DNA from 4 places in the Nonomuraea angiospora genome. Region 2 is predicted to be linked to each of the others. Evidence: riboswitches for the same ligand, from Rfam matches in the RefSeq annotation. Region 2 holds a riboswitch; each other region holds the start of a gene.
What was found. A riboswitch is a leader RNA that binds a small molecule or an ion and turns the genes downstream of it on or off. The one in region 2 is predicted to bind cyclic di-AMP.

Region 1 (3,436 bases), 3.8 Mb from region 2:
CAGCCGCTGAACGCCGTGGGCGCACTGGCCCACCCGGTGAGTGGCCCACCAGCCGTTGAACTCCGGCAGCTTGACGAACAGCTCGCCGATGAGCTCGTTCAGCAGGGGATCGTCAGGACGGCGGCCGGCGGCCAGGCGGAGGTTGGCCACGAAGGTCTGCGCGACCTCGTCCCAGTCGATGTAGAGGTCGCGGGCCGCCGGGTCCAGCAGGACGTGGCGGGCGAGGTTGCGCTCGCGGACCGGCAGCGCGTCGAAGTCCCTGATCAGGGCGCGGGCCAGCTGGTTGGCCGCAAGGACGTCGCGCCGGTGATTGAGGATGAGGGCCGGTGAGACGTCGTTGAGGACCTCCAGCATGCGGTGGGCCTCCGGCCGTACGCGCTGCGGGGGCTCGGGACGGCGGCGGGCCGGCGCGGGGCGGACGAGCTCGAACAGGTAGCCGCGCTCGACGTCGTCAAGGCGCAGCGCGCGGGCCACGGCCGTCAGGACCGCATCGGAGACGTGGGGATGCCTGCCCTGTTCGAGCCGGGTGTAGTAGTCCGCGCTGACCCCGGCCAGGTGCGCGACCTCCTCGCGGCGCAGCCCCGGCACCCTGCGGACGCCGCCCGCGCCGAGAACCACGCCCACCTCCTCGGGCCGCAGGCGGGCCCGGCGGGAGCGGAGGAAATCCCCCAGCTCAACGTTCGGATCCATGTCTCCAGTATCTCCGCGTGCCAGGTTGACGACCGCGACGAGGGTGGCCCACCTGGACCCAGGTTCGGCGGGGCCCGGTCGATGGGGATCTCGTGCCCGTGGTCCGCGCCGCGCATGTACAACAGTGCCTATGAAGGAAGACGATGACCTCCAGACGGGGGGAGAGGATCTTTCGGCTGTCGTCACGGCGGTGTTGACGGGGTCGCGGCTGTTGGTGGCGGTCGCGGTGAGGTCATTGGGGACGGTCGGGGACAGGGTCACGTTGCCGCAGTTCAGGATGCTGGTGGTGCTGGCCGGCCACGGTGAGACCAAGCTGGTCACGATGGCCCACCAGCGGCTCAGCCGCAGGCGCGGGCTCCGGCAGTCTTGCCCAATGCAAATCTTGCACAATGCCAACGCCGCGGTGCTCAACCACCAGCGCCTCCTGGAGAGCACCGGCCTGACCACGCCGGAGAGCTTCCCCACCCCGTCCATCTGACGGCCCATCACGGCTTCCGGCCGCCTCGACGTACCCAGCGGGCACCGGATGGCGGCGGCGCGGGGTCCGGAGTTCAGACGGCGGACCAGCCCAGCGGGTTCGGCACGGTCATGGGTGGCTCGCCGCCCGCCTCGTTGAAGGCGTTCATCGCCGAGATGAGCGCCCGGCGCTGCCCGGCCGACATCCGCGCCACGATCGCGCCGATCTCCTCCCTGCGGCGCGCGGTCACCTCGTCCACGATGCGGCGTCCCTCATCCGTCAGCCGCATCAGGCTCTCGCGCCGGTTGTGCGGGTTGACCTCCCGTACGATCAGCCCGGCCGCCACTGTGGGAAGCGAGTTAACCGGCACTTCCGCGGCCCGGCGGGGAGTTCACCGGCGGCATGGGCGCTTCCGCGGCCGGGCGGGGAGTTCACCGGCGGTATCGGCACTTCCGCGGCCGGGTGGGGAGTTCACTGGCGCCATCGGCACTTCCCTGGCCGACTCCCGGCGCAACGTGCTCCTTCGGGCCAGGAGGAGCACGTTGCGCGGGGAGTCGTTCACCTGGGAGCGCGGTTGCGGACCCGCGGCGACGGCTCTCGCCGTGCGGGCCCGGCTCAGGCGGTGGGGCGGCCCAGGCCGCGCAACTGGTCGGCGGTCAGCGCGGAGACGTTCTGGTCGACCGGAGACTCGGAGTACTGGTGGATGGTCCAGGACTTCCAGTCGGCGGGCGGGGTGACCGCCCCCTTGGCCTTGCTGTAGTGGGCGACCCACAGCGGGTACTCGGCCAGGCCCTTGCCGTATTTGTCGGCGAAGTTCCAGCCGCTGTAGAACATCGGGGTGATGCCCGTCCTGTCCTTCACGTACGACAGCCACGTCTTGGCCCAGGCGTTGACCTCGGCGACGGATCTGCCGTCCGAGGTCTCCAGGTCGAGGACCAGCAGGTCGCCGGCCTCGGCGGGCTGCGCGTTCACCACGGACAGGAAGTGCTCGGCCTCCGCGACGGGGTTGTTGCGGGGGTGGCCGTAGTGGTACGCCCCGCGTACGATCCCCTTCTCGCCCAGCGCGCGCCAGTGCCTGGCGAATGAGGCATCGCGGAAGTTCGTGCCTTCCGTGGCCTTGATGATGCCGAACTTGGCCGGGCTGGCATTCCAGTCGTACAGGGGCTCGTAATTGGAGATGTCCAGCCCGTAGGTGAAGGCTCCGGCTCCCTGATGAGTCACCTGCGCCGGGTTGTGCGCGGCGGGTGATGCGAAGGCGAAGCTGGCGACGGCGAAGGCTCCGGCGAGGATCGCACCGGCGACGACGAAGCTGAGATACTTGGTGAGGAGATCGCGGCGATTCTTGAGGACGCAGGCGATTGTGGCAAGCCGAGGCTTGGACATGACGGCATTGACTCCTTGCTCCCATACCGCCTACCGGGTTAGCTGACGGGTTCGGGCCTGGAAGTGCCCTACATGGCGCAGCCTGAGCTGGCGTCCGATTCACCCCAAGAACGTGGGTCCCCGGTTCCGCGAGGCGCGGATTCGGCGGCCGGACGCTGTCCGCGAAGAGCTTCTTCGGGCAGCGCGCGGTCCGGTCAACGAAGCGGCAACGATGCGGCGAAAGGGCACCACATCTGTGCCCCAACTAGGCAAAAGATAGACATATACCCATAGATATTGCAAGTAGTGCAAATCGGATTCGCGGGTGTCGGCGACTTGGCGGCGCTGAAATGCCGTGCCTGTAGGGATCTGGCACTTGGCAAAAAATCTGGGGTGTCGCTTCCACGCCTTTATGATCTCGGCACCGGTGAGGCAGGCCATTCTTGCGTTGCCATTGTGACTAAACGCCGTAATCGTGACTCCAGCCGCGTCCTTTGGAGTCCGCTGGGCTGTCGGGCACGGCAAGCACACCGCCGCTCGGCTCGAGCGCTCGGCCGTACATGCGGCCCTGGGCGGAGGAACCCGAAGGGCGCCGCGGTACCGCTGACGCCCGGCACCTGGCACGCGACGACGGCGGTTCACTCGGCGCGCTCACGTGGAGCCTCAGGGGCGCGTCACGGGAGCCGGGCCGACGGGCGGCTCTCCAACCCTCCGGGGGCGATCACGTCGGTCCCTCTGGGGGCGTGCACGTCGGTCGCTTCGGGGCCGTGCACGTCGGTCCCTCTTGGGAGCGTGCACGTCGGTCTCTCCGGGAGCGCGCATGTCGGTCTCTCAGGGGGCGTGCACGTCGATCGGCCCCGTCGTGTCACCGGATTCTGGCAGGCGTCCCGGCGTCGCCGGCGCCGAAGGTGGTCAAGAGGGCTCCTC
Region 2 (3,436 bases):
GAGGGCACGGACCAGGCGTTCGCGGAGACCCGTGCCCACTTCGGCTAGGCGGCGGTGAGCTTGCTGATCTCGGCCACTTCGGCTAGGCGGCGGTGAGCTTGCTAATCTCGGCCACTTCGGCTAGGCGGCGGTGAGCTTGCTGATCTCGGCCACGACGGCCGGCCAGAGCGGGCGCGGCAGGTCGTGGCCCATGCCCGGGTAGGTCACCAGGCGGGCGCCAGGGACGGCCGCGGCCGTCGCCTGGCCGCCCGCGACCGGGACGAGCTGGTCCGCCTCCCCGTGCAGCACCAGCGTGGGCACCCGCACCCCGGCGAGCCCCTCCGTGCGGTCGCCCGAGGCCATGATGGCGGCGAGCTGCCGGGCCGTCCCGCCGGGGTCGAAGCAGCGGTCGAACGCGAGCCCGGCCAGCAGGGTGATCCGCTCGCGGTCCAGCTCGTATCCGGGCGAGCCGATGACCGACCAGGTGCGCACCGCCTGGGCCATGACCGCTTCGCGCTCGGCGGGGGGCGCGGCCATGAGGATGGCGAGCGCGGCCTCGGTGGGCGGGGCCGCCGAGGGACTGGGAGTGGACATGATCGAGGTCAGGGTCAGCACCCGGTCCGGGTGGCGGATGGCCAGCGCCTGGGCGATCATGCCGCCCATCGACGCCCCGACCACGTGGGCGGCCGGCCAGCCCAGCGCGTCCATGAGTCCCGCCGAGTCGTCGGCCAGATCGTCCAGCAGATACGGCGAGGGCGCCCCCATCGCGGGAACGCCCTGGTCGTGGAAGTGGGTGGACAGGCCGGCGTCGCGGTTGTCGAACCGTACGACGTGGTGTCCCTGGTCCGCCAGCAGCTCGCAGAGCCCTTCATCCCAGTGGATGAGCTGCGCGCCGAGCCCCATGATGAGGAGCAGGGGGCGCCCCTCGTGCGAGCCGAAGCTCTCGTAGGCGATTTCGATGCCGTTCGCGGCTACGCGGGTGGTCACGTGGACCAGAATGACATTCTGGTCCACGTCCGTAAAGTTCAGACCTTGAGGAGATTGCGGACGCGGTCGCCGGCAAGCGCCACGCCGCCGCCCACCGCGGCCACGGCGCTGGCCACGACGGCGCCCGTGCCGGAGCTCCACTCCCCGGTCTCGCGCGCCGGAGGCAGCGCGAGACCGGCGGCCGCCGGGGGCTCGGCCGGGTTGTCGTCGTGCTCGGCGTAGGCGCCGGTCGAGAACGGGACGGGGTAGTTCTTCTTGCCGGGACCGTCGCCCCACTTGGTGATGACGTAGTCGACCTTGATGTGCCCCTGGCCGCCGACGCCGTCGACGCCGAGCGTGTCCATGTTGAACGTGCCGCCGGTCAGCTCCGCGAACGTCTTGCCGTCCAGGTCGAGCATGACGCCGTTGTTGGAGGGCACGCCCGGGCCGCGGTCGCCGACGAAGAAGGGCAGCTTCTTGCCGTCGTGGATCACGTAGCCCTCGGTCATGAGCGGCCAGCTCGGGCTGGCGGCCAGACCTTTCTGCATGGGCTTGCCGCTGGCGGGCAGACCGGTGTCCCCGGCGCGGCCGGAGGCGTCGTCCCAGAAGTACGAAGCGGTGGTCGAGCCCTTGAGCAGGACCTTCTCGTCCGTGTTGGAGTCGGCGTGGGCCGCGGTGCCGGCGATGGTGAGGGCGCCGACGGTGGAGGCGGTGAGCAGAGCCAGGGTACGCAAACCAGAACGTGCAGACATGAAAAGTACAGTCCTTCGCGAGGGGGCAGGGAGATTGCGCTCGCTGAAAAAGGGCGTAGCAGGGGAAAGCACCTGACAGGGGGAGAGCTACGCGGAGCGCGAAACGAGCCTGGAGAAGGGACCGCTCAGAGGGCGGCCGTCATCACGCTGTATGGGTGTTCTACGTGATCATTCAAGTTCTGCATGTGTCCTCTCCATCTCGCCTACCGGGTTAGCTGACGGGTTCGGGCGGTGGAGTTGCCCTACCGACACAAGGTCGGATTCACCCCAGGGAGGTGGGTCCCCGGCTCCCGAGTGATCGGGATTAGGCGCCAGCCGGCTGGTCCCCTTGTGTGGTCCACGCCACCGGCTGGTAAGTGGGCATCACTCTAACCACGTATTCCGGACAAACACAAACAGTTCGTCATGAATCGGTGTAAAGATCTACCTGCCCCCGGCATAGAGAAAGGGGGCACGGCATTGCCGTACCCCCTGGAAATTACCGGCCTCAGCCGCCGCTCTTGCGCCTGAACGATCTTTTACTCGCAGCCGGACCGTGCGTCCCGTGGATCTTCGATGGGTCGCCGCCCTTGCCACCCGCGCCCGAGCCCGCGTGCTGGCCGCGCTTGCGTTCCAGCGCCTCGCGGAACTTGCGCTTCATCTCGTCCTCGGGAGTCTCGCTGACTTCCGGCTCCGGTGTTTCCGCCATGAGGACCTCCATGGTGTTGGGGACTATCACAGCTTCGCATGGCGCCGCTTATGACGCGAAACTGGCCTCGACCCTGCGCTGCGGCGTGGCGAAGGCGTCACCCTCAGGAGCCACCGAGCCCGCCCGCCCAGGTAAAGGGGAACCACTCCGATCCTGGTGTTGTGTTGGAGCGGCCCAGGAAATAGACCCGGCATGTCCGCCACGACCGCCACGTCCGCAGCCGCGTCATGAGCCTCCTCGGCCGCGACCTGGCGGTGGACCTCGGAGGGTCCCGCACGCGGATCTACGTCAGGGGCAAGGGCATCGTGCTCGACGAACCCTCCGCGGTGACGATCGACGGCCGTACCGGCAAGATCATCGCGTACGGCGCGGACGCGACCGGCGAGGAGACGTGCTGGCCCGTCAGCGGCGGCCTGCCGGCCGACGGCGACCTCACCCGGCGGATGGTCAAGCACTTCCTGAGCAAGGTGCACCGGCGCCCGCTCGCCAGGCCGCGCCTGGTCATGGCGCTGCCCGACGGCTCCACGCCGATCGAGCGGGCCACGCTGCGCGACGTGGCGTACGAGGCGGAGGCCAGGCAGATCCGCCTGATCCCGCACTCGCTCGCGGCGGCGCTCGGCGCGGGCCTGCCGGTCCGCGAGTACGTGGGCGGCATGGTGATCGACATCGGGCGCGACTCCGCCAGGATCGCCGTGCTCTCCGGTGGGGAGGCCGTGGCCACGACGGCGGTCCCGAGCGGCGGCCGGGCCGTGGACCGGGCCATCGCCCGCCTGGTCGAACACGAGCACGGCCACACCCTCGACGAACGCGAGGCGGAGGCCGCCAAGCACCACGCCGGCGCCGACGGGGGCCCCGTCACCGTACGCGTCAGAGATTCCGAGACCGGCCGCGAGCACGACGTGCGGCTGCCCGTGGAGCGGATCCGGGAGGCGGCCGGTCCGGCGATCGAGTCCATCGTGTGGGCGGCGAGGGAGACCGTCGAGCGCTGCCCCGCCGAGCTGATCGGCGACCTCGGAGATCGTGGCGCGGTGCTGGTGGGGGGCGGCGCGCT
Region 3 (3,436 bases), 620 kb from region 2:
GGCCGTGGCCCTCTCGGCGGGCACCACCACGTGGGCGCTGGCCCGCCACCTGATCGCCGTCCCCGAGCTGACCGTGATCACCAATTCGATCCCCGTCGCCGAGGTGTTCCACCGCAACCCGCGTCCCGACCGCACGGTCGTGCTGACCGGCGGCGTGCGCACGCCGTCCGACGCGCTGGTGGGCCCGGTGGCCGTGGCCGCGATCCGCCGCCTGCACGTGGACACGCTGTTCCTCGGCGTGCACGGGATGAGCGTGCGGGCCGGGTTCACCACCCCCAACCTGCTGGAGTCGGAGACCGACAGGGAGCTGGTGACGGCCGCCGGCCGGCTGGTCATCCCCGCCGACCACACGAAGTGGAACACGGTCGGCATCAGCACCATCGCCGAGCTGACCGAGGCCGACGTGGTCATCAGCGACGCGGGGCTGCCTGAGGACGCACGCATGGAGCTGGCCGAACGGGCCGGAGAACTGATCATCGCGGAGGGCTCGTGAAGCGCACCATCACCCACCTGGCCGACGGCCGTGAGCTGATCTACTTCGATCGGCGGGACGACGCCGATCGCGGCGCGATCGACCGGCGGGTGCTCGACCCCCGGCCGGTGGCCTCCGAGCTGCGTTACGACCCGCTGACCGAGGAGTGGATCGCGGTGGCGGGGCACCGGCAGACGCGCACGTTCCAGCCGACCGGCTCGGCGAGCGAGTGCCCGCTGTGCCCGTCGTCGGACACGCGCTCGTCGGAGATCCCGGCGTACGACTACGACGTGGTGGTGTTCGAGAACCGATTCCCCTCCTTCTCCACAAATTTCGGGACTTATACAGATGTGGGGGGCCTGAGTGAGGTCCGGCCGGGAGTGGGGCGGTGCGAGGTGGTCTGCTTCACCTCTGAGCATTCGTCGTCGTTCTCCAGGCTCTCCGACGGCCAGGTGGAGCTGGTCATGGAGGCGTGGGCCGACCGGACGGCCGAGCTGTCCGGGATCGAGGGCGTGGAGCAGGTGTTCTGCTTCGAGAACCGGGGCGAGGAGATCGGCATCACGCTGGCCCACCCGCACGGCCAGATCTACGCCTACCCGTACGTCACGCCCAGGACCAGGCTCCAGCTCGCCGCCGCCAGGCGTTACTCGAAGGGCAACCTGTTCGCCGACGTGCTGGCCGCCGAGCGGGCCGCCGGGACGCGCGTGGTGGCCGCCAACGAGCTGTGGACGGCGTTCGTGCCGGCCGCGGCGCGGTGGCCGTACGAGGTGCACATCTACCCGCACCGGCAGGTGCCCGATCTGGCCGCGCTGACGGAGGAGGAGCGCTCGGCGTTCGCGCCTCTCTACACCTCGGTGCTGCGGGCCTTCGACGACCTGTTCGGCGTGGTGATGCCGTACATCTCGGCCTGGCACCAGGCGCCCGTGCGGCAGGACCGCGAGCTCGGCTACCTGCACCTGGAGCTGTTCAGCATCAGGCGGGCGCCGGGCAAGCTCAAGTATCTCGCCGGGTCGGAGTCCGCGATGGGGGCCTTCGTGAACGACGTGCTGCCGGAGGAGGCCGCCCGGATGATTCGATCACAAGTAGATCACTATTAGATTTCTAATGGGGGTCGCGTGACTCGTGATCTACCACTAATATCCCTTTTGTGTCAGCCGTAACAGCTGACGCACGCCTAATCCCGGGCGAGTCGCCCGGGAGCCGGGGACCCACCCGCACCTGGGGTGAATCCACTTCGGTGGTAGGGCACGCAGCTCCCAGCCCGAACCCGTCAGCTAACCCGGCCGGCAGAGGGAGAGGAACATGCACGTGGCGGCTCCGTCCCCCGCGACTCTTGCCATCGGCCTCGTCACCGCCGCCGCCGTCGCGCTCCTGCCGGCGACCGCGGCCTCGGCGGCTCCCAAGCCGTCGGAGGCCGAGCTCCGCGCCCAGCTCAAGCAGCTCAACAGCAAGATCGACAAGCTCATCGAGAAGTACAACCTCAAGCGCGTCGAGCTGGCCAGGGCGCAGGAGGCCGCCAAAGCGGCCAAGGAGCGGCTGGCGGTCGCGGAGAAGACGCTGGACACCGCCGAGCGGCGGGTCGGCGACCTCGCCAGGATGCGCTACCAGAGCCACGACCCGTCGCTGCCCTCCATCCTGATGGCCCAGAACGGCGGCGCCGCCGCCCTGCTCGAGCAGCTCACGGCCGAGCAGCAGGCCATGGTCCAGGGGGTGGCCAGGGCCCGCGACGACAAGAAGAGGGCCTCCGACGAGGCCGCCGCGCTGGCCACCCAGATCGGCGTGGACGCCAAGGAGGTGACCGCACAGCGCGCCGAGGCCGAGGACGTCATCGACGACATCAAGAAGAAGCTCCAGGACCTCGTGCCGCTCGGCCCGGGCCGCAAGTCCGACGGGAGCTGGGCGCCCGAGCTGCCCTCGGGCTCGGACAACATCACGGCCCGCACGCGGCTGATGAAGGCGGAGCTGGCCAAGAACTTCAAGCTGCCGTACACGGTGGGGTGCTTCCGCTCGGGCTCCAGCGGCGAGCACCCCCTGGGGCGGGCCTGCGACTTCATGATGAGCACGGGCGGCACGATGCCCGCGGCCATCAACAACGCCCTGGGCGACCGCATCGCGGACTGGGCGCTCAAGAACAAGGGCAAGCTCGGCGTCAAGTACGTGATCTGGAAGCAGCGCATCAACACGGGCTCGGGCTGGCGGGCCATGTCGGACCGCGGCAGCGTCACCGAGAACCACTACGACCACGTTCACATCTCGATGTACTGAGCTGGGTAAGGTCGGACCTCATGACTGACACCCGGATCCCGCCCCCTCGCACGGGCGACGAGCGGACCACGCTGAACAACTGGCTCGAATGGCACCGCGGCACCCTCGCCGTCAAGTGCGCGGGCCTGTCGGACGACCAGCTGCGCCTGCGCTCCGCCGCACCCTCGACCCTGTCCCTGCTCGGCCTGGTCCGGCACATGGCGCACGTCGAACGCTCCTGGTTCCGCCGCGTGCTCAACGGCGAGGACCTGCCCAAGCTCTGGGACAAGGACCGCGACAACGACGCCGACTTCAAGGAAGTGGACACCGCCTCCGTCAAGGAGGCCTTCGCCACGTGGGAAGAGGAGGTCGAGCGCGCCCGCGCCATCTCGGACGCCAAGCCGCTGGACGCCGTCGGCGACCACAGGGGGCAGGACTGCACCCATCGCTGGATCCTCATCCACATGATCGAGGAGTACGCGCGGCACAACGGTCACGCGGACCTGCTGCGCGAGCGCATCGACGGGGTGACCGGAGAGTAACGGGACCGATCAGGGCTCGGTGCGGAACAACGCCCACACGGCCTTGCCGCCGCGGGCCAGCGGGTCCCAGCCCCAGCACTGGCTGTAGGTCTCGACGATGTAGAGGCCGCGCCCGTTCTCCGAGATGAAATCCGGCTCCTTGGGGCGCGGCACCTCGTCGCTGGGGTCGGCCACGGCC
Region 4 (3,436 bases), 360 kb from region 2:
GTAATCGGCGGGAGCTGCTTGTAGCCCGCGCGCTTCATGGCCGCGATCGCGCCGCCCGCCATGCCGTCGTTCGCGGACAGCACGCCCGTGACGGTGTCCTTGCCCAGCGCGGTGATGGCCTGCTCCATCTCCTGCTGCGCCTTGTCGGGGCTCCAGTCCGGCGTGTCGAACTCCCTGCCGACCTTCACCTTCCCGTCCAGCACGCTCTTGGCGCCCTTCTTGTAGTCGGCCGAGCTGGGGTCGGTGGGGGAGCCGTGGATCATCACGATCTGGCCCTTCGCCGCCGTGCCCCTGGCGGTCATGGCGTCGAGCAGGGCCTGGCCCTGCATCTCGCCCACCCGTACGTTGTTGAACGAGACGTAGTACGCGTAGTCGATGCCGGAGATCAGCCGGTCGTAGGCGATGACCGGGACCTTCTTCTGCTTGGCCTGGTTCACCAGGGGAGCCACGGCGTTGGCGTCCACGGCGTCGAGCACGAGCACGTCGGCCTGCTGGGTGAGCGCGGCCTCGACCTGTTGCTGCTGCTTGGGAGCGTCCTGCTCGGCGTTGCTGTAGAGGATCTTGCAGTCGGGGCAGAGCGACTTGACCTTCGCCTCGAACAGCGGGCGGTCGAATGCCTCGTACCGGGTGGTCTTGGACTCGGGCAGGAAGAGCGCGATCGTCCTGCCGCCCTGGCCCTGCGTGGTCGTGGTGGTGGCGCCGGTGCTGTTCCCGGCGTTTCCGCAGGCGGCGGCCAGGAGGACCGCCGCGACAGGGATTGATCGCCATGCTCGGTGCATCGCACTTCGTCCTTCCGGATGTGCCGCCCCTGTGCTTGGTAAGAAAGGTAATTTACTATCAGCCGAGTTGGCTAGGCTCTGCTTCCTCAAGGGAGGGTGAGATGCGGGGAGACCTGGGTAATCCGCGCCTGCTGCGCGTGCTGAACGAGCGCCGCCTGCTCGACCATCTTCAGGAGCACGGCCCCGCCGGACGTACCGACCTGGCCAAGATCACCGGCCTGTCGAAGCCCACGGTGTCCGCGGCCCTGGCCGGGCTGGAGGAGGACGGGCTCGTTCACGTCGTCGGCGAGGTCTCCGGCCGCCCGGGGCCGGTCACGTCCCTGTACGACGTCAACGCCGCCGCCAGCCACGTCGCCGGCGTCGACATCGGGCGGGACTGGATCAGGGTCGCCATCGCCGACCTGCGCGGGACCCTCGTCGGCCGCAGGGACGGGCGCAACACCGCCCTCACCTCCGCCGAGCTGGCCGTCCTGGTCGGAGAGTTGTGCCGGCTCGCCGCCGACGAGGCGGTCGTCGACTGGGACGCCGTCGCCTGCGCCGTCGTCGGCTCGCCCGGCGTGTACGACCCGGAGCTCGGCCGCCTTGAGTTCGCCCCCAACCTGCCCGGCCCCGACCTGGCCGAGCGCCTGCGCGCCGCGATGGGGGCCGACCTCGTCATCGAGAACGACATCAACCTGGCCACCGTCGGCGAGCACGTGCACGGGGCGGGACGCGGCAAGTCCAACTTCGCGCTGGTGTCCATCGGCACCGGCGTCGGGATGGGCATCGTGATCAACGGCGAGCTGTACGTGGGCGCCCGGGGAGCGGCGGGGGAGGTCTCGTACGTGCCCGCGGCCGAGGACCCGGCGCCATCGGCCGGTGACGCCCTGGCCCACGGCGCCACGGAGGCGGTGACCGCCGCCCCCGGGGTGGTCCGCAGGGCCCGCGCCGCCGGGCTGCGCCTGGAGACGGCCAAGAAGATCTTCGACGCGGCGGCCGAGGGCGACGCCGTCGCCCGCTCGGTGGTGGAGTCCGAGGGCCGCCGCATCGGCGAGCTGCTGGTGGCGGTGGCGGCCGTGCTGGATCCGGAGGTGATCGTGCTCGGCGGCGGCGTGGGCCGCAACCTGGACCTCCTGGGGGAGGCCATCGAGGCCCGCATCGCCGAGTTGGGCCCGCTGCGGCCGTCGGTGGTGGCCAGCACGCTGGGCGACAGCGGCGTCCTGCTGGGCGCGGTGGCTCACGCCAGGACCCGCGCCTGGGACCTCATCTTCGACGCCCGCCTCCCCTGACCGTCGCGCGGGGAGGCGGACGCCGGAGGGTCCCTACAGGGTGGCGGTGAGGGTGGTGGGCGTGCTGAGGCGCTGTTCCTTGAGCTTGGACCAGAGTCGTACGCCCTTGGGGTCGGGGCGGACGCCACCCACGAAGGAGTCTCTGCGCCAGGAGCTCAGGCGCTCTTCCTTGACCACGTCACCCGTGCGCGGAGCGTGGACCATGTAGCCGGGCCGGGAGATCATCCCGACGTGCCCGAGGCCGTGGAAGAAGACGAGATCGCCGGGTTTGAGGTCCTTCCAGGCGATCTTCTTGTCGAACGCGGCGTACTGGTCGGCCGCGACGCGGGGGAGTTCGATCCCGGCGTGCTCGTACGCCCTGAGCATGAGCCCGGAGCAGTCGTATCCGCTCGGGCTGGCGCCGCCCCACACGTACGGGGTGCCGCGCTTGCTCATGGCGAACTTGAGGGCGATCTTCCAGGCGGGCTTCGGGGCCTGTTTCGCCTGGATCTTCTTGATCTGGGCGCCGGTCAGAGTGGTGAGGTCGTCGATCTTGGTGGAGGCATGGGCTGGGGAGGCCAGGAGGAGCCCGGCGGCGCCCGCCGCCAGGACAATGGCGATTCGAGACAGGGGTCTGTCCTTCCATACGGCCGGCCGGGTTAGCTGACGGGCTCGGGCCTGGAAGTAGCCCTACGACATGGGATGCCGATTCGCCCCAGAGGGAAGTGGGTCCCCGACTCCACGCAGCGGCTGCGCGGATTAGGCTGGTCGGGACTTTAACGAAACGGTCAAAGAACCGCAATACGGACAAAGAGGGCGTCCGGAAAATGAGATGAAGTGTTCGTCAGTCGAGACGACGCGGTAAGGTACCGCCCATGGAGTCGCGTAACATCCGTCTGGCCGTCATCCCCGGCGATGGGATCGGCACCGAGGTCGTGGCCGAGGGGCTCAAGGTCCTGGAGGCAGTGGGCACGAAGATCGAGCCCACGCACTACGACCTGGGAGCCGCACGCTATCACCGTACCGGCGAGACGCTGCCCGACGCCGTGCTCGAAGAGCTGCGCGGCTACGACGCGATCCTGCTCGGCGCCGTGGGCGACCCCAGCGTGCCGCCGGGCATCCTCGAGCGCGATCTGCTGCTGCGGCTGCGCTTCGAGTTCGACCACTACGTCAACCTGCGCCCGGTCAAGCTGTTCCCCGGCGTGGCGACCCCGCTGGCCGACACGCCGCCGGAGAACATCGACATGATCGTCGTCCGCGAGGGCACCGAGGGCCTCTACGCGGGCACCGGTGGCGCCATGCGGCGCGGCACCCCGCACGAGATCGCCACCCAGGAGTCGCTCAACACCGCCTACGGTGTCGAGCGCGTGGTGCGCTACGCGTTCGAGAAGGCCGCCACGCGGCCGCGCA

Region 1: it holds a riboswitch for cyclic di-AMP, as region 2 does, so the genes downstream of both, H4W80_RS08340 (glycoside hydrolase family 25 protein) here and H4W80_RS64635 (hypothetical protein) in region 2, are expected to answer to the same signal.
Region 3: it holds a riboswitch for cyclic di-AMP, as region 2 does, so the genes downstream of both, H4W80_RS22555 (coiled-coil domain-containing protein) here and H4W80_RS64635 (hypothetical protein) in region 2, are expected to answer to the same signal.
Region 4: it holds a riboswitch for cyclic di-AMP, as region 2 does, so the genes downstream of both, H4W80_RS26890 (C40 family peptidase) here and H4W80_RS64635 (hypothetical protein) in region 2, are expected to answer to the same signal.

The regions. Positions count from the first base shown of each region.
Region 1 is NZ_JADBEK010000001.1:1,824,471-1,827,906, reverse strand. It holds gene H4W80_RS08355 (helix-turn-helix transcriptional regulator) at 1-690, opposite strand, end outside; gene H4W80_RS60400 (hypothetical protein) at 821-1,168, shown strand; gene H4W80_RS08345 (MarR family winged helix-turn-helix transcriptional regulator) at 1,242-1,493, opposite strand; gene H4W80_RS08340 (glycoside hydrolase family 25 protein) at 1,763-2,530, opposite strand; cyclic di-AMP (ydaO/yuaA leader) riboswitch at 2,544-2,687, opposite strand; gene H4W80_RS08335 (MBL fold metallo-hydrolase) at 3,422-3,436, opposite strand, start outside.
Region 2 is NZ_JADBEK010000001.1:5,620,239-5,623,674, forward strand. It holds gene H4W80_RS25480 (aminotransferase class III-fold pyridoxal phosphate-dependent enzyme) at 1-48, shown strand, start outside; gene H4W80_RS25485 (alpha/beta fold hydrolase) at 121-966, opposite strand; gene H4W80_RS64635 (hypothetical protein) at 1,005-1,697, opposite strand; cyclic di-AMP (ydaO/yuaA leader) riboswitch at 1,883-2,018, opposite strand; gene H4W80_RS25495 (DUF5302 domain-containing protein) at 2,185-2,385, opposite strand; gene H4W80_RS25500 (rod shape-determining protein) at 2,613-3,436, shown strand, end outside.
Region 3 is NZ_JADBEK010000001.1:4,998,913-5,002,348, reverse strand. It holds gene H4W80_RS22565 (DeoR/GlpR family DNA-binding transcription regulator) at 1-493, shown strand, start outside; gene galT (galactose-1-phosphate uridylyltransferase) at 490-1,569, shown strand; cyclic di-AMP (ydaO/yuaA leader) riboswitch at 1,634-1,775, shown strand; gene H4W80_RS22555 (coiled-coil domain-containing protein) at 1,775-2,737, shown strand; gene H4W80_RS22550 (DinB family protein) at 2,758-3,258, shown strand; gene H4W80_RS22545 (ATP-binding protein) at 3,268-3,436, opposite strand, start outside.
Region 4 is NZ_JADBEK010000001.1:5,982,358-5,985,793, reverse strand. It holds gene H4W80_RS26900 (sugar ABC transporter substrate-binding protein) at 1-779, opposite strand, end outside; gene H4W80_RS26895 (ROK family transcriptional regulator) at 881-2,047, shown strand; gene H4W80_RS26890 (C40 family peptidase) at 2,081-2,482, opposite strand; cyclic di-AMP (ydaO/yuaA leader) riboswitch at 2,660-2,802, opposite strand; gene H4W80_RS26885 (3-isopropylmalate dehydrogenase) at 2,902-3,436, shown strand, end outside.